DNA from 3 places in the Paenibacillus sp. FW126-R14 genome. Region 3 is predicted to be linked to each of the others. Evidence: riboswitches for the same ligand, from Rfam matches in the RefSeq annotation. Region 3 holds a riboswitch; each other region holds the start of a gene.
What was found. A riboswitch is a leader RNA that binds a small molecule or an ion and turns the genes downstream of it on or off. The one in region 3 is predicted to bind ZMP and ZTP.

Region 1 (5,867 bases), on a different contig from region 3:
AGTGAAGTTTTTTGTCTGGGAAATGATCAAGAAAGTGGTTGCCTGGTTTAGTTAATAAATTGAATTTAATTCGGAAGTAAGGATGATAGCTGGTGACAAAGTATTGGAAAGTGGATCCTGAGCAGGGAAGCGGTAGGGGTGGAGAATTGATGGAAGCGGCAGCGCTTCTGAGGAGCGGAGACACCGTCGCTTTCCCGACAGAAACGGTATACGGCCTTGGTGCTGACGCTACGAATACCTCAGCGGTTGAACGTATTTTCTCAGCCAAAGGACGGCCCTCCGATAATCCACTGATCGTTCATATCGCGGATACCCGGCAGCTCACAGGTTTGATCGAGCCTGCTTGCGTCACGCCCGATCATCGCAGTCTTATGGAAGCTTTCTGGCCGGGTCCTCTTACTATTGTGCTGCCTGTGAAACCAGGCGGCATTTCGCCGTTGGTGACGGCCGGTCTTACGACGGTAGGGATAAGAATACCTGATCATCCGGTAGCTCTGCAGCTGCTTCGTGAAGCGGAGCTTCCTATTGCGGCGCCAAGCGCCAATCGTTCAGGCAGACCGAGTCCGACACTGGCATCGCATGTCAGAGAAGACCTTGACGGTCGAATCGGAGGCATTGTGGACGGCGGAGGAACGGGTGTCGGAGTCGAATCGACGGTGATTCAGCTTGTTGAGGGCCAGCTGTATATACTGCGTCCTGGCGGTGTGACGGCGGAACAGCTGCAGTCCGCGCTGCCGGCTATTCAAATTCATGAGCCGGAACGGGAAGATGTGCAGGCTTCGGAGACGCCGCGTGCTCCGGGCATGAAGTATACGCATTACGCGCCGAAGGGGTACATGCATATCGTTTTTGGCGACGATGCAGAGGCAGTGTCTGCTTGGATTCAGGGTGACATTCATGCAGCCAAGGCAAGAGGGGAATCGACCGGTATCCTTACTTTTGAGGAAAGAGCTTCCCGCTTTGAAGCCGATTTGGTGATTGCCTGCGGATCGTTAGCTGAGCCGGAAACGATTGCCCAGGAGCTGTACGCTGCATTAAGAGAATTCGATCTGCAAGACATTCATTATATCGTCGCAGAGGGCTGTCCGGAAACGGGAATTGGTCAAGCGATCATGAATCGTCTGCGCAAAGCGGCAGGTCATCGGCTTGTACGCGTTTAGCTAGCATGATTCCCAGTTTGTCCGCATATCTTGGTTAAGAAAGCGGACAAGGGGGATCGTACTTATGCTCTTAAATGACGTTGACTTTGGGCAGATCATCACCATATTCATCATGGCGATTGCTCTGGGCTTGGATGCTTTTTCCTTGGGGATCGGCATCGGCATGAAGGGGATTCGCTTGATGGATATTTTGAAAATAAGCATTGTGATTGGTATTTTCCACATCATTATGCCGTTGATGGGCATGTTCATGGGGCAATATGTCTCGCACTTGCTAGGCAATGTCGCTACAGCGGCCGGCGGATGTTTGCTTATTCTTTTGGGCTCCCATATGGTGTACAGCTCGATTCGCGGGGAGGAAGCGACTTCTTTCGATCATAGATCGCTATGGGGTCTGACGATTTTCGCGCTTAGTGTCAGTATAGATTCGTTCTCTGTTGGGGTGTCTCTAGGGATGTTCGCGACGGATATTTTGCTTACGGTGCTTGTGTTTGGCTTGTTCGGCGCTTTGCTTTCCATAGCCGGATTATTGGTCGGAAGGCGGGTTAACGGTTGGGTTGGCGAGTATGGCGAGGCGTTTGGCGGACTTATTTTGCTCGCGTTTGGGATCAAGTTTTTGCTATGATACAATACAGGTAGAGAAGGCTCTGCCTTTAAAACTTTTAGGAGGAACTCATGTTGCGAATTCTATTTGTCTGTACAGGAAATACGTGCCGCAGTCCATTAGCTGAAGGTTTGCTGCGTATCAGGGTGCATCAAGAAGGACTTGCGGCGGAAGTTCGTTCAGCTGGGGTATCGGCGATGACGGGCGCTCCGATCTCCCTGAACAGTGCATCGCTCCTGCAAGAAGCGGGCTTCACGGAGTCCATTAGCTCGTTGGCGATTCAGGAGTCTGAAGTGAAGTGGGCAGATGTTATTTTGACGATGACGATGGGGCATAAACGCACGGTGATCCAGCGATTCCCGGCTGCAGTCGAGAAAACTTTTACGCTCAAAGAATATGTAGAGGATGACCATCATGTCCTGCAGGCGATTGAGGAAAGGGAAAAGCTTGTGACGGAAGTTCAGCTCAAGCAGGCTCTGTCGCAAACGGTGACGCTCGAAGAAAGAAATCGTATTTATACCCTTGAACATGCCATTCCGGATTACGATATTTCCGACCCGTACGGGGGTTCGCTAGAGGTTTACCGGCAAACGGCGAAGGAAATAGGCGGGAGTTTAGATAAATTAGTTGCAAAGCTTCGACAGAAAGAGGGCCCGCAGACTGGGAAATGATTTGCGGAATACGTCTTTACACCCGGAGCATAATACGATAAAATGTACCTATCAAGCAGGACTCAATGTAACTGGCGACGAGTGGGATCAACCACAGTGGAGCATTGAGCTATACGGCCGGTCGCCTGGGCAAAAGAGCAACGCGCTATTTCTAGCGTGTCCGCTCTTTTTTTCGTTTTCTGGTGGACTTTGGGATATAATAGGATGGTCGAATTCGAACAAGCAAAGGAGCGTTCTACTCATGAAAATTGCGTTAGGTGCGGATCATGCAGGCTATCGTTTGAAAGATGTTATCATTCCTTTTATTGAATCATTAGGTCATCAGGTTATAGATTATGGCTGCAGCTGTGCAGATTCGGTCGATTATCCGGATTATGCGCTGCAAGTTTGCGAGCAAGTGGTTTCCGGCGGAGCCGACAAAGGGATTCTCATCTGCGGAACGGGCATCGGCATGTCCATCGCTGCGAATAAGGTTCCGGGGATCCGTTGTGCCCTGGTGCATGATCTCTTTTCCGCCAAAGCGACACGGGAGCACAATGATACGAATGTCCTTGCTTTAGGTGAGCGTGTCATCGGACCGGGCGTTGCTGAGGAAATTGTAAAAATTTGGCTGGAGACGGAGTTTTCGCAAGGCGTCCGCCATCAAAACCGCATTAACAAAGTGCAAAGCATCGAAGATCGCTTCGCGATTCATCCATAGAGGGCGACCGCGATGACAGATTCCATACTTCACACGATTGCAGAAGGCTTGGAAACAAATCTTCGTGAGTTGGTCAAGGTGGGCAGTCTGCAGCCAGGTCATATTCTGGTTATCGGTACGAGCACAAGTGAAATTCTCGGGCACCGGATCGGCACTTCGGGGACGCTGGATGCGGCCCGGCCGATTTTTGAAACGGCGCAGCGTATAAGCCGCGAGTTCGGGCTGCACTTGGCTTTCCAATGCTGCGAGCATTTGAACCGTGCGCTTGTCATCGAGGAAGAGCTGCTGTTCAAGGCTCCTCAGCTTGAGCCCGTAGCGGTTATTCCGGTGCCCAAAGCTGGCGGTTCGATGGCCTCGTACGCGTACCGCCACTTCGCAAAGCCTGTCGTTGTCGAGACGATTCAGGCGCACGCCGGGATTGATATCGGCAGCACGTTGATCGGGATGCATTTGCGGCGGGTTGCCGTACCTGCAAGGCCCCCCGTGCGAAATATCGGTCATGCCTATGTGACCATGGCGTTTACACGGCCTAAACTGATTGGCGGCATAAGAGCCGTCTACTCGCCGGATGCTGCCGAACAGCTCTACCGGCAAGCCGCGCCGGATGCCGATTGCTAGGCGATATGTTTAGATAAATTATCCTTTAGGAGGAATTCCATATGACAAACTTTCTAAGCAAGCAAGATCCGAAAATCGTAGAAGCAATGAATCTGGAGCTTGGTCGTCAACGCGACAAAATCGAGCTTATCGCCTCGGAAAACATCGTTAGCCAAGCGGTTCTCGAAGCAATGGGCACGGTTCTGACAAACAAATACGCAGAAGGCTACCCGGGCAAAAGATACTACGGCGGCTGCGAATACGTAGACATCGTAGAAGATATCGCCCGCGACCGCGCGAAAGAGCTTTTCGGCGCAGAGCACGCGAACGTTCAACCGCATTCCGGAGCACAAGCGAACATGGCTGTTTACTTGGCAGCTCTTAACCCTGGCGACACAGTGCTTGGTATGAACCTGGCGCATGGCGGTCACTTAACGCACGGCAGCCCGGTGAATGCTTCCGGTATTCTTTACAACTTCGTAGCTTACGGCGTAAGCGAAAAAGATTTCCGCATCGACTATGACGATGTGCGCAAAGCGGCGTTCAAACATAAGCCTCGCATGCTCGTAGCAGGCGCGAGTGCTTACCCGCGCACGATTGATTTCGAAGCGCTGGCTTCCATCGCTAACGATGTAGGCGCTCTGTTCTTCGTCGATATGGCGCATATCGCCGGTCTGGTTGCAGCCGGCTTGCACCCGAACCCGGTGCCGCACGCACATTTCGTAACAACAACGACGCACAAAACGCTTCGCGGTCCACGCGGCGGTATGATTCTTACGCGCAAAGCTTGGGCGGCAGCCATTGATAAAGCTGTATTCCCTGGTTCCCAAGGCGGTCCTTTGATGCATACAATTGCAGCAAAAGCGGTATCCTTCGGCGAAGCTCTTCAACCGGAATTCAAAACATACGGTCAAAACGTCATCGACAATGCGCAAGCTTTGGCGGCTGCTCTGACAGCGGAAGGCATCAACCTTGTTTCCGGCGGTACAGACAACCACTTGATGCTGGTTGACCTGCGCAACCTGAACATCACAGGTAAAGATGCTGAGCACGTACTTGACGAGATCGGTATCACAGCGAACAAAAATGCGATTCCTTTCGATCCGACAAGCCCGTTCATCACTAGCGGTATCCGTCTAGGTACACCGGCTGTAACGTCCCGCGGCATGGGCATTGAAGCTATGCAAACGATCGCGAAAGTGATCGCACTGACGTTGAAAAGCCCGAAAGACGAAGCTGTGCTGGAGAAAGCTCGCGGCATGGTGAAAGATTTGACGGCGCAATATCCGTTGTACCCAGGTTTGACTTACTAATAAATACGAAGGGGCTGCCTCAGAGGGTCGTTAATGACCTTTTGAAGCAGCCCTTTTTTTATATTTTTGAGGCCGTCAGATGGGCAATTTTCGCATTAGCGTACCTCGTCTACACCGCCGCATGCTGCACTTTTTGCGACTCTTCCTTCAGACTTGGCAGGATGGAGGCCAGCATGCCGATGCCGAGGACGCCGGTCGCTAGAATGTACACGGCCATAGCGCCCGACGGCAGGAAGCCGCCGATGATCATGTTAAGGCCGCTGAGCATGATGGCGACCCGATTGGTCATGCTGCTCAGCGCCATATAGGAGCTGCGGGCATCATCCGGGACGAGCTGCACGAGGAGCGATTGCTTTAACGGCACATAGGTCAGCTCGCCGATTGTGGCAACGAGCATGAGCAGCAGCAGCAGGGCCGGCTGGTTGCCGAAAACCAAATACGTGTACCCAGCCACATTCAGGAACATGGCGAACAGCATGAAGCGATTGTCGGAGTTCCCTTTGAGCAGTCGGCCGACAAAAAGGGAAAGCAGGACAACGGCAATCGTATTCTCGGTACGCAGTACCCCCACCAGCGGCAGGCCGTCGATCGTCGCCGATAGACCGGGCAGCCATGGGGTTTGATGAATGTCTTGAGCGAGCCGGATGCCGATGTACCCGCTTAAATTCATCTCTACGGACACGACCAGCACACTGGAGAGCAGATAGATCAAGAATCTACGATCCTGAAGCACTATTTTATAGCGTTCGATCATGGTAATGCGTTTAGTTAAGGCTGGGGCCTGATTTTCACCCGTGTTTCCGTTTGCTGCGGGCATTGTTT
Region 2 (5,867 bases), on a different contig from region 3:
ATCCAAGCGGACAAGAATAGACACGCGGCCATTTGGGAAAAAGAAAATAACCCTGACCTCGAACAAGAGAAGAAAACACTGCTTAATCAAAAGCTTAGAGCAGCGAAGGAAAGCATTCAGAACATTCTTGCCCTCTTAACCGGCGAGCATATGATCAAAATTAACGAAGAGAAAGAAGCTGCGAAAAAGAAAGCTAAAATCGACGGTGCCATCACAGCCGCGGAAGAGTCCTATGCCATTACTGGCAGCAGTGCATTAACCCAGGCCATTTGGAACAGTACGAAAGCTAATGCCGGATCAACCGGTTATTTGGAGATCAGCGGCTCTTATTCGGCTCAGGAGTTGCAAACCGCCCATGATGAATGGCGGGACTTTGGTAGCGATTATGCCGATTCGGACGGGAAGGTCGATTATCTGGAGAATATACATAGTCCTGGCAACGGTACGGCGCAAGATAAATTGGGTCATAGCAATTATGAGAGCCGCTCGTGCCGATATCAGGTCGATTTTATCTCGACATGGGGTGGAAATCGAACCGTTATGCATGTAGGCTTACAAGGTACGGAAAAGTAATAAAGCGTTACATTTTTTGAAATGCTGTATACGAGAACTACATGTAGGATTCAGACAGGACGTGAAGCAATGAACGACAAAGTTGTGCTGCCGGTCTGGACGATCGGCTTATTTATCGTTGTCATGAATACAACGATGTTTAATGTCTCCATCCCAAGCATTATCCAAGATCTCCAGATTTCCGCAGATCTCGGCTCTTGGGTGATTTCAAGCTATTCCATCGGTTATGCGTTATCCACTGTGATATACAGCCGGCTCACCGATACGGTGCCTATACGACGATTATTGACAGTAGGGCTGCTTGTGCTAGGCTTGTCGTCTGTCCTTGGCATTTTTGCACGCGATTTCCATGTCCTTCTGATGGCGCGTATACTCCAATCTGCGGGTGCTGGCGTAATGGCAGGGTTAGGATTGGTGCTAGCCAGCCGCTATGTTCCGCTAGAAAGGCGCGGCTCCGCGATCGCCATGATATCGGCAGGGAGCGCGATGGCTTTCGGATTAGGTCCGATTGTTGGCGGGCTAATTTCAGAATATTGGGGCTGGAATGGGCTATTCGCCATAACGGTGCTTGTCCTCGTGATCCTTCCGATTCTGCTTCGATTGCTTCCCAAAGAACCTGGATTGCCTTTCCAGTTAGATATTCTCGGGGCGCTGCTAACGGTAGTCAATGCGGCCACCTTGCTGTTAGCCGTGACGCAAATGTCGCTAATTTGGCTTGCGGTCAGCTGCCTTTCATTTTTGGCGCATTTTTGGCATATGAGACGGGGAAAACAATCGTTTATCAACCCTGTTTTGCTAAAAAGAAACGATTTTCGGCTGCTCGTTGTGATTGGGTTTTGCATTTTGGTTTTGAACTTGGGCAACTTGTTCCTGATGCCGCTGGCTCTGGCCAACTTGTACCACTACTCGGCTATGAAGATCGGCTTAACGATCGCACCGGGGGCGGTGCTGTCCGCTTTCTTGACGCGCTATGTAGGGCGATGGATTGATCTGTACGGCAACTTGCGCTTTCTGCTCATTGGCCATACGGTATTGTCCATTGTCATGCTAGGTTTCTGTACAGTGCTTGGTTTTTCGCCAATGGTGATTCTCCTTGGATATATTTGTTTTTCACCTGCATTTTCTGCAACGATATCGTCTTTGAATAATGAGACGTCGCGTATTTTGCCTAAAGAGCTCATTGGTTCAGGAATGGGACTTATGCAGCTCATTCAGTTTTGCGGTGGATCGATCTCAGTAGCGGTGTGTGGCATTTTGCTTGAAGTACAGAAGAGATCGAGTCTTCTTCAAGCCTACCGGCACGTATACAGTTTACTGCTGATAATCGGATTGGTTTCTGCGGGGATGCTGTTCTGGTATAAGTTTTCTGTTTCGGAGAAAACAGCGGTCTTGGAAAAGTAAGGCTTGCCTGTTTTGTAATTTTGAGAATATAATTAATGAAAATGACTTGTATGTGCGACTGGCGTAAACGTGGAGTACCACGAGGGAGCACATATGTATAGAGCCGTACGCCTGGGCAGAGGTAGGGATGATTATCCCTGCCTCTTTATGTTTAAAGGGGGCTGATCTATATGACAGAGAAGTTAATTCTAGACGGTAATCGAGTCGCGGAGAAGATGAAAGAGGATCTTGCGGAGCGAATAAGAGCTCTATCCGAACGAGGGATTGTTCCCTGCCTAGCTACAGTTTTGGTTGGAAATAATCCTTCCTCAGCCACTTATGTCAGGATGAAAGGCAATGCATGCCGAAAGCTAGGTATGCGCTCCATCCGTGTAGATTTACCTGAGAATACGACTACGAGTGAATTAATCGAAGAAATCAACAAGCTTAACGCGGATCCGAATGTACACGGCATTCTGCTCCAACATCCAGTCCCCCCGCATATTGACGAGCGGGCAGCATTTGATACCATTCGAATCGAGAAAGACGTAGATGGTGTTACCACGCTGGGTTATGCGCAAAATGCATTCGGCATAGCTCGATTTCCATCCTGCACACCCGCGGCAATTATGGCAATCTTGGCGTTTTACGACCTCGAAGTTGCAGGTAAACATGCCGTCGTGATTGGACGGAGTCCCATTCTCGGCAAGCCAGTGTCAGCCATGCTGCTGAACAGTAACGCGACGGTTACAACATGTCATTCTAGAACGGCTAATCTAGAAGAGATTGTACGTTTAGGTGATATAGTGGTTGCAGCTGTGGGGAAACCAAATTTCGTCAAAGGCAGTTGGATCAAGCAGGGTGCTATTGTGTTGGACGCTGGGTACAATGCAGGGAATGTGGGAGACGTAGATTACCAAAGCTGCTTGCTGAGTGCTAGTGCAATCACACCTGTACCAGCGGGAGTTGGACCTGTAACCATTGCAACATTGCTTAAACATACAGTGGATGCTTCTGATAGATAGTTTAAATTCAGTTATGAGAGGCTGTCTCATAAGGAGATTCAGTTGCTTTAGGAGACGGCCACTCTAGGTCGATGTTATCTTGATCTTTAAACCTTCAAGTGTTATTATAGACATTAAGGGTCTTTAATAGTTTTTATACAGGAGGGTGATGAAAATGGCATTATCTTTTGACGCAGCCATTATTGGCGGAGGGCCAGCAGGATTGAATGCGGCGCTTGTGTTAGGCAGGGCGAGAAAACGTGTAGTCGTGATCGACGAAGGACGTCCGCGCAATCGGGTTACTCGTGAGACTCACGGGTTTCTGACGCGCGACGGCATTCCTCCGGGGGAGTTTCGGCGAATTGCGAAGGAACAGATTCAAGCTTATCCGTCCGTTCATTTTGTAGAGGAGACAGCTCATTCGATTTCGGGCGAGGAAGGTAATTTTCAGATTACGACAGGACAAGGCTCATCTTTCAGGGCCAAAAAGCTGCTTTTTGCTGTAGGGATGAAGGATGTACCGTTGGAAATCAACGGCTTGCAAGAGGTATATGGCAAAAGTGCTTTTGTTTGCCCCTATTGCGACGGTTGGGAATTGAGAGACCAACAGCTTGTTCTTATTGGGAAAGGGGCTAGAGCGCTACACTCGGCCAAAATGCTGGCAGGCTGGACAAGTCACTACGTTATCTGCACGAACGGACCAGATGAATTGACGGAAGAAGAACGCGAAGAGTTGAAGCTTCACAATGTACCCGTATTTGATGCTCCTATTGAGCAAATCCATTCAAAGGATGGTATGGTGCAGCATATCCATCTGAAGGATGGCACCCAATTAAACTGTACGGGCATTTTCTTTGCCCCAAATCTGGTTCCCGGATCGGATTTGCCGAGGGAATTAGGCTGCCAAGTGACAGAAACAGGCATGATTGTCGTAGATGCGTTTGGTAAAACAAATGTACCTGGCATTTATAGTGCGGGAGATGCGGCAACACAAATGTATCAGGCGATTGCCGCTGCATCTATGGGGGCTCTGGCCGGTGTAGGCATCAATAATGAACTGCTTGCCGAAGCTTGGAACAGTCCTTCTAATCTCACAGGTGAAACTGAGTAATCGATCTTTAAAAAGTCCGATTAAATTTGCTAAGGAGCTCTCCAAATTTTTGTTGGTCATCCAAAGACCATTCCTGGAGCAGCTCCATAACAAGTTCGAATCGGACTTGCTTGTTAGAAGCGAGTTCCTTGGCGCCGAATTCGGTAATTTGCAAAGAGTAAGCGCGTCCATCTTGAGGATCCGGAATCCGATAGACGTAACCTTTCTGCTCTAATGCGGCGGTTTGACGGCTGATCGTCGACATATCCAGTTGAAACTCTTCAGCCAAAGCTTTCACACCAGCAGATCCATGAGAGGAGATTTGATGGAGCAGAAGATAAGCGGAACGATCCAGATTACCGATTTTTTTATTCGTTGTGGCAGCCAAGAATCGACGCATAAGTATGGTTAGTTCGAGTTCAATCGTTTCGGCAGGATGAATTGTCATAAGTTACCTCATCTTAGTTCTTAGTCTTTATGGATGGGGAATTGAACTTCACGGTGTATAGTTGTATAATACAAATATATAGTTGCATTATACATCTAGTTAAATCCAAAGGCAATTCATATTGGAGGGGAACGGTCATGAAAGCCAAAGAAATCATGGTCCGCCAAGTTTACAAAGTGAAGGAAGATGACCCTGTCCGCAGTGTGATTGAGAAATTTATTAAGTACCGAATCAGCGGGCTTCCCGTCGTTAACGATCGGAATGAGGTAACCGCTTACATTAGCGATGGAGATATTATGCGCTATATCGGCAAGCATGATGACCATGTCTTCGGTTCTTATATTTACACGGCTGTGATCAAAGGAGACAGCGAAGAATTCCACGAAAGAGTTCAAAATCTGCTCCCGATGAATGTCATGAAAATCGCCCAAAAGAAAGTGATTGCTGTCGACGCCGAAGAGGATATCGAGCAAATTGCTGCCATATTGGGTAAAAAACGAATAAAAAAACTGCCTGTCCTGCACCGCGGCGTATTAGCGGGCATTATCAGCAGGGGGGACGTTATTCGCCATTCTTTCCAGTCTTTTTTATAATAGGAAACGAAATAAAAGGATGCCGAATAGCCGGAAGAGGCTAAGGGACATCCTTTTTTTAATGCTTAGTAAGCAAGAGCGAACAAACCGTGAATATGGGACAAGTAGCGAACATTGCTCGCTTCTTTCATCAGGGAAGCAGGCAAGCCTTTCAACTGCGTGCTGTTTCCGCCAATTGTGCCGATTCCGTCTTTACGGCCTAAGCTTCCAAGCGTTCCGGAGAATACAGGGGTGAATTTGTCCATAGCGCCACCCTTGATGAGAACGGAGAGATTGTAACCAACCGTTTCACCCATCTGCCAAGCAAGTTGAGCAGTAGGAGGGTACGGTCTTTCACTGCCTTCAGGGAACACTACCGCGCAGTCGCCTGCCAGGAAGACATCCGCGTGGGAAGTGGATTGAAGCGTCGATGTGACAGTAGCACGGCCGCGGTCTTCTGCGATTCCACAGCTGCCGACAACCGGGTTGCCTTTCACGCCGCCAGTCCAAATGATCGTATTCGACTCGATGGTTTGTCCGCTTTTCAGGGAAACCGTGTTTTTAGTCGCTTCCGTAATTGCTACGCCAGTTAGGAACGTAACGCCGCGTTTTTCAAGGCTGGTTACCGCGCGCTCGATCAGCACTTTAGGGAATACAGGAAGAATGGCTGGGCCAGCTTCCACGCAATAGATGGAGATATCGCTGAAATCGATGCCTTTGCTGCGGCAAACTTCCGGCAGTTTATCCGCGAACTCGCCAACAAGCTCAACGCCAGTCAGACCGCCACCGCCAACGACGAT
Region 3 (5,867 bases):
AAACAGACTAATGACGAACATTTTCCACGAAATACGTTCCTTGACCGCCAATCTTTCTTTACGCTGTTTCATAGATTACGGGATACGCCATACCGGCTCCTCCCTCTTGCCCCTTTCAAGATAAAGGGCGCCTCATAAAAGCGCCCCCTTGTTATTAGCTTAAGATTTTATGCCCCATAAACATTGGGATAAACAAACTTAGCGATTTTTTCGAACAGCTTATCGATGTCTAAATCAGGCGCAGCTTCGATTTTCGACGGAAGAATTAATACCTTGTTCTCCTTCACCGCTCGAAGAGAGTTATAGGCAGGGTTGCTCTGCATAGTTTGTTCCAATATTTTTCGGTTAATATCTTCATCACCATGAAAGTTTATTAACAAGTATTCTGGATCGATGTCAATCAATTTCTCCAGACTGAATGGAACGTAATCCGGTATCACTTCCCCCGTCATCCCGACAGCTGCATTTTTCAGATTAAGTCTATTTGCAATATCAGACGTCATGCTGCCGCCTTTTGTAATGTATGTCCCCATAGACTCCATAAGTGTAACTTGTGCATAGGTCGGTGATTGTTTCGGCAGCTTGCTAACGATAGCCTGAACCCTGTTGTCCAATTCATCTAGCGTTGCCCCAGCTTCCTCTCCTTTGCCAATCAGTTGTCCGAACAAACGGCCTGCTTTTTGAAGCTCCTCATAATTAGTAATTTTCAGGAGAGCAAACGGAATGTTACTGGATGCGAAAGGCTCTCTTAACGCGGGATTAGCGAACCATTGTCCAATGACAATATCAGGCTTTAAACTTTGAATTAACTCCAGGCTTGCACTATCGACCTGCCCTACATTCTTAGCCGTCTTAGCCGCTTCTGGAACAGGGGTTCCAGGGGAAGTTGCATATCCGACAACGCTTCCACCAAGCTGGTAGAACAAATTGAGCGCCTCAGAGGCTAGGAACACGATTCGTTCTGGTTTTTTAGCCGATACGACTTTCTGTCCCTCAGCATCCGTGAACGTCAGATACGGTTGCGCATCGGAAGATGGCGTTGTGGCTTGGCCTGTCTCCTTAGTCATATTCTCCATGGAGCTATGGTCTATCTTGGAACCGCAGCCTGCCAGTGTCCATGCCACAAAAACACTTAAAATCGTTAATGCGAATCTGTTCAACCTTGCATATTTCTTCATACTCATTACGCACCTCCATAAATTTCGGGATACACGAGATCTTGTGGATTTAGTCCTAATTTCTGAATCCATGATCCATTTCTGCAAGCAGCGATTTGGTTTCTTCTGATTTACCAATAATAATGAATGAGTTCCTTCTCCACATGACCAGATAGAGCTATAGTTGTTACGATCATGTGAAAATTACCTTTTTTTTCATGTCCATCCAAGACAAGGATTTGGGGACATCGAGTGTCCATCAAAATTAATGGTTAACTAGAAAACAACCATCGACGACCTCAGGAAGGTCATTGATGGTTGTTGGCGATAACTTGTTTTTCTGTACGAAATGATCATATATTTAACGTTCCAGAAGAGAATTCATGATATTAACAATCTTTTGTTTACTTACAGGCTCAGCATGTCCTACTACACAAGTATCAAAATCAAATCCCTCAATCGCTGTAATTAGAGAACGCAATTTGTCTTTATCTAAGTAGCAATTATTATTCCCACTTAGCTATTTCTGCTAATTTATCATTCGTTTTTTGGTGTGCTATTGTTACCCCTTCCACTGCATGCATCCCAAAAGTATGATCCCAGTGCCAATGCGTAATCGCAATTATTTCCGGCTTTCTGAAGCCTTCGTTACGTACAGCTTCATTAAACAATTCAACATGATTTTTAGAATTGCCTGAGTCCACCATTAAAGAATACTTTTGCCCATGTATATATCCAAGAACCGGCCTATCGGACTCTTTACTAAACATAGTATAAAAAACACGATCTGTTATCCGTCTCAATTCCATCAAATAAATCCTCCTTCACGTTTTGCCCCCGCACAATTAAGAGGTAGTACAAAGGTAATAACCTTTTGCCCCCGTCCGTCCGTAGATTTGGTATCCCAACCTTTCAATTGGGTGGGGCAGGGCAATTTAAGCTATCACATTCCTATTCTCTGGACAAAGTAACGTTCCCTCAACCTCAATTTTTCGCCGTTACCTGTGGTAGGGTTCACCGCTCATAATCTCAAAAGCTCAACGAGATACGATCTAACCCCACGTGTTTTACCCTCATTAGCGTTATTTCACATCTGCATTTCCTGCGATACGCCGTTCGTACAAGTGCGCACTCCAGCCTTGACCTTCATAGCGTCCACAAAACGCAAAACCTTGACGGGCATAATACCCATTAAGCGCCGCATTATCAGCCATACAATCCAGACGCAGCCAAGCTTTGCCTTGGTCTTTGACATAGCCATCAGCCCAATTGAGCAGCCGCGTGCCGATTCCCATGCCTAGACAATCCCGGGAAACAGCCAGCCGATGTACATAGCCGGCATTTTCGTGGAACTGATCTCCCCAGATCTCTTCATACTCCCACTGAACGGAAAAACAGCCGACGGGCACACCATGCATATCCGCCACAAATACCTCATGCCGGTCGATCACATCGGACACGTACGCATGCGTAAACCGCTCCTCGCGCCACTGGACAAAGCCCTGCGTCCGCTGAATCCACTGTGCCGCACCGGCCAAAAGTCCACGTACCGCTTCCGCATCCTCCAGTCCCGCTCTTCGAATGTCCAGCTTGTTATGCCAGCGGTACTCCAACCGCGAAGCCGTTTCCATCGCCAACGATTCGCCGCACAACCTTGCAACGGCATGCAGCGCCGCATCGAACCCTGTAGTGACACCGCCTGACAGGATAATTTTGCCGTTATCGACATACCGAGCATTCTCCACAATTGTTGCACCTGGTGAAACCATGCCTCGTAAAAGGTCGTACGCCATCCGATTCGTTGTCACCCGAAGCCCCTCCAGCACCCCGGCTTTCGCCAGCAGCAGGGCTCCGGTACATACCGAAAGCACAATCTCGGCGTTGCCCGCCGACTCGCGAACCCAAGCGATCAAGTGCGAGTTGGTTATTTCTGTCCGAGACCCCAAACCTCCGGGGACGATGAGGATGTCTATCGTTGGACAAGTATCGAAGCTGTATTGGGGAGTAATCGTGATGCCGCTAACGGTTGTCAAAGGGGTGTTCTTTTCGGCTACCGTAAAGACCTGAAAATTCCCACCCAAGTATCCAGCCACCCCAAACACATCATGAGGACCGGCAAAATCCAACATATCTACCTTATCGTACAACACAACGCCAACCTGCTTTACCCATTCCATCGACATCATCTCCTTAGAAATAAAAAGAGCCTTCGACCCAACGGATCAAACGCTCTGCCCAGGCGATCGGCTGTATGAAATATGCGCTCCCCCGTAGTCCTCTACGTTTCGCCAGTTACGCATACCAGAAATTTACTTTATTATACATAGAAAATTTAGAAGCGTCTAGATGAAACCCCAGGTCGAAACCAATCTCTCGCTTCTGAATTAATAACCAAACAAGTGCGTAATCATGTATGGGCTTCCAAACACACCATCACATGATATAATGTTCCTTAACTGATGAATTAGGAGAATATAGGTGTGAACTAATGGAAATAAAGACGGAACAGCTGGCCAAATCCAAAAAACCGCTTTACCTTACCGTATACGATGAACTTTTCAAACAAATCATGAATGGCGTGTTCCCCCCCGACAGCCAATTGCCTACGGAACCTGAACTAGCCAAAATGTTCGATGTAAGCAGAATGACGTTAAGACAAGCTCTGGCTCTATTGCAGGATGACGGGCTGGTGAAGAGCATTCATGGTAAAGGCAACTTTGTTACCCGATCTCGAATCACCGAGACAAAGGTGGGCCTGGAGAAAATCGGGAATCCGATTTATAAGTGCCATACAGAGGACATTGATCATGTAGAAATAAAGTTCAGACTGGACCTGGAGAGTGACTACACCAAAGAGGTCCTGAACAGGAAAGCCACCGCGGTGGTAGCCATTGAACGTTGGTACAAAAGCAAAGATCAGGTAGTGGCCTTCGGATTTACCTTTATGGCCATTGAGGCCGTAACAGAACTCAACTTGGACCTTCAGAATGAAGCGCAACTGCTGGACATGCTGGAGAATAAGATCTATGAGTTGGCTAACTCTGCAACGGTGGAGGTCAAGCATTCCACGGTGCTGAATACCTCATCTCAAATATTTGAACTTGATAGCGGCGAAGGGTGTGACTTGCTGCTGGAAAGTCTATATGTAAATGAACAGCACCCTATTGTATACAATAAATACTACATTCCTAAAGAATTTAGCCAGATTAGGATCAACGCTTCGAAATAGACATAGCTAGGGCGTTATAATTGCAGGGCAGCGGGATCTCCATAACGGAGAGTCGGCTGCCTATTTTGCATCCCGCAAAAAAGAGTTGATAATGGATTACGATGTATGGTATTTTATCTATGTACCAATTAGACAAGTCGTTATACAACTATACAAATTCATAAAGAAGGGTGAGATGTACATTGAATACATCCAATAAAGAAACGCCGCATATTAAACCCGGAGGAGCAGAGATTGCTGAGACGATTCTATTGCCAGGCGATCCTTTAAGAGCGAAGTTTATTGCAGAGACCTATCTGAATAATGTTGTCCAGTTCAATGAAGTCCGCGGCATGCTGGGCTACACGGGAACTTTCAAGGGCAGAAAAATATCCGTGATGGGAACCGGAATGGGCACTCCAAGCATGAGTCTGTATTCATGGGAGCTGATTCATGTATTCGGTGTTAAAAATCTTATTCGGATCGGTTCCGCAGGAGCGATGCAAGATCATTTGAACCTGTATGATATTGTTTTTGCAATGGGTTCTGCAACCGATTCCAATTATGGATATCAATACAATCTCCCAGGTCACTATTCGATTACGGCATCGTTCGAGCTGTTGGAAAAAGCCAAGAAAATAGCGGATGCGCAAGGGCAAAAGGTTCATGTAGGCAATGTGCTCTCCAGCGATATCTTCTATAATGCAGATCCAACGGCACTGAAGAGATGGAGTGAAATGGGCATTCTTTGCGCCGAGATGGAATCCGCAGGACTGTATATGAACGCAGCCCATGCAGGCGTTAATGCACTATGTATCTTGACGATCAGCGATCATATTTTCAGACATGAATCCACGTCCCCTGAAGAGAGACAGACGTCTTTCACCAAAATGATGGAAATTGCCTTGGAACTTGCTTAACCATTTCGTTTAACGAAAGGAAAATGGCTAATGGCTACACGAACTGAACAAACACTGCAAATTGCCCCATCCTTTCAGGCCAAAAAGGCTGTGCCTGTAATTTTGCTCTTTTTCATTTTTGCCTTGATTATCGATAACTCCTTTAAGCTGGTTTCGGTAGCTATTGCCGATGATTTGGGAATATCGGCAGCCGCGGTTAGCTGGCAGGCCTCCCTTGCTGGGCTTGTGATTGGCATTGGCGCCGTGATCTATGCCTCTCTGGCCGACTCTTTCAGTATTAGAAAACTGCTGAGTGCAGGTATTATTTTAATCTGTATAGGTTCTATTATAGGTTTTATTTTTCAGCACTCTTTCTTGCTTGTTATTATTGCGCGTATGATCCAGACGGCAGGCTTGGCCTCCGCTGAGACTTTATATGTGATCTATGTCACGAAGCATCTGCCCAAAGAGGAGCAGAAAAAGTTTTTGGGATTCAGCACTAGCAGCTATTCGCTCTCCCTTGTTATCGGCTCCGTTACGGGAGGATACGTATCCACCTACTTAAATTGGTCAATGTTATTTTTAATTCCGCTGCTGTCCTTA

Region 1: another riboswitch for ZMP and ZTP. It lies ahead of rpiB (ribose 5-phosphate isomerase B); the one in region 3 lies ahead of AC3WRW_RS00375 (GNAT family N-acetyltransferase).
Region 2: another riboswitch for ZMP and ZTP. It lies ahead of AC3WRW_RS15910 (bifunctional 5,10-methylenetetrahydrofolate dehydrogenase/5,10-methenyltetrahydrofolate cyclohydrolase); the one in region 3 lies ahead of AC3WRW_RS00375 (GNAT family N-acetyltransferase).

Annotation. Positions count from the first base shown of each region.
Region 1 is NZ_JBYTBS010000010.1:140,374-146,240, reverse strand. It holds gene spoIIR (stage II sporulation protein R) at 1-55, shown strand, start outside; gene AC3WRW_RS09995 (L-threonylcarbamoyladenylate synthase) at 150-1,160, shown strand; gene AC3WRW_RS09990 (manganese efflux pump MntP) at 1,225-1,785, shown strand; gene AC3WRW_RS09985 (low molecular weight protein arginine phosphatase) at 1,836-2,435, shown strand; ZMP/ZTP riboswitch at 2,493-2,573, shown strand; gene rpiB (ribose 5-phosphate isomerase B) at 2,677-3,135, shown strand; gene AC3WRW_RS09975 (TIGR01440 family protein) at 3,148-3,753, shown strand; gene glyA (serine hydroxymethyltransferase) at 3,795-5,045, shown strand; gene AC3WRW_RS09965 (MFS transporter) at 5,155-5,867, opposite strand, start outside.
Region 2 is NZ_JBYTBS010000022.1:70,016-75,882, reverse strand. It holds gene AC3WRW_RS15920 (hypothetical protein) at 1-573, shown strand, start outside; gene AC3WRW_RS15915 (MFS transporter) at 643-1,974, shown strand; ZMP/ZTP riboswitch at 2,019-2,098, shown strand; gene AC3WRW_RS15910 (bifunctional 5,10-methylenetetrahydrofolate dehydrogenase/5,10-methenyltetrahydrofolate cyclohydrolase) at 2,145-2,978, shown strand; gene AC3WRW_RS15905 (NAD(P)/FAD-dependent oxidoreductase) at 3,133-4,068, shown strand; gene AC3WRW_RS15900 (MarR family winged helix-turn-helix transcriptional regulator) at 4,076-4,495, opposite strand; gene AC3WRW_RS15895 (CBS domain-containing protein) at 4,633-5,088, shown strand; gene AC3WRW_RS15890 (NAD(P)/FAD-dependent oxidoreductase) at 5,154-5,867, opposite strand, start outside.
Region 3 is NZ_JBYTBS010000001.1:99,583-105,449, reverse strand. It holds gene AC3WRW_RS00390 (FecCD family ABC transporter permease) at 1-72, opposite strand, end outside; gene AC3WRW_RS00385 (ABC transporter substrate-binding protein) at 168-1,184, opposite strand; gene AC3WRW_RS00380 (MBL fold metallo-hydrolase) at 1,664-1,966, opposite strand; gene AC3WRW_RS00375 (GNAT family N-acetyltransferase) at 2,240-3,334, opposite strand; ZMP/ZTP riboswitch at 3,384-3,463, opposite strand; gene AC3WRW_RS00370 (GntR family transcriptional regulator) at 3,646-4,386, shown strand; gene deoD (purine-nucleoside phosphorylase) at 4,569-5,285, shown strand; gene AC3WRW_RS00360 (MFS transporter) at 5,316-5,867, shown strand, end outside.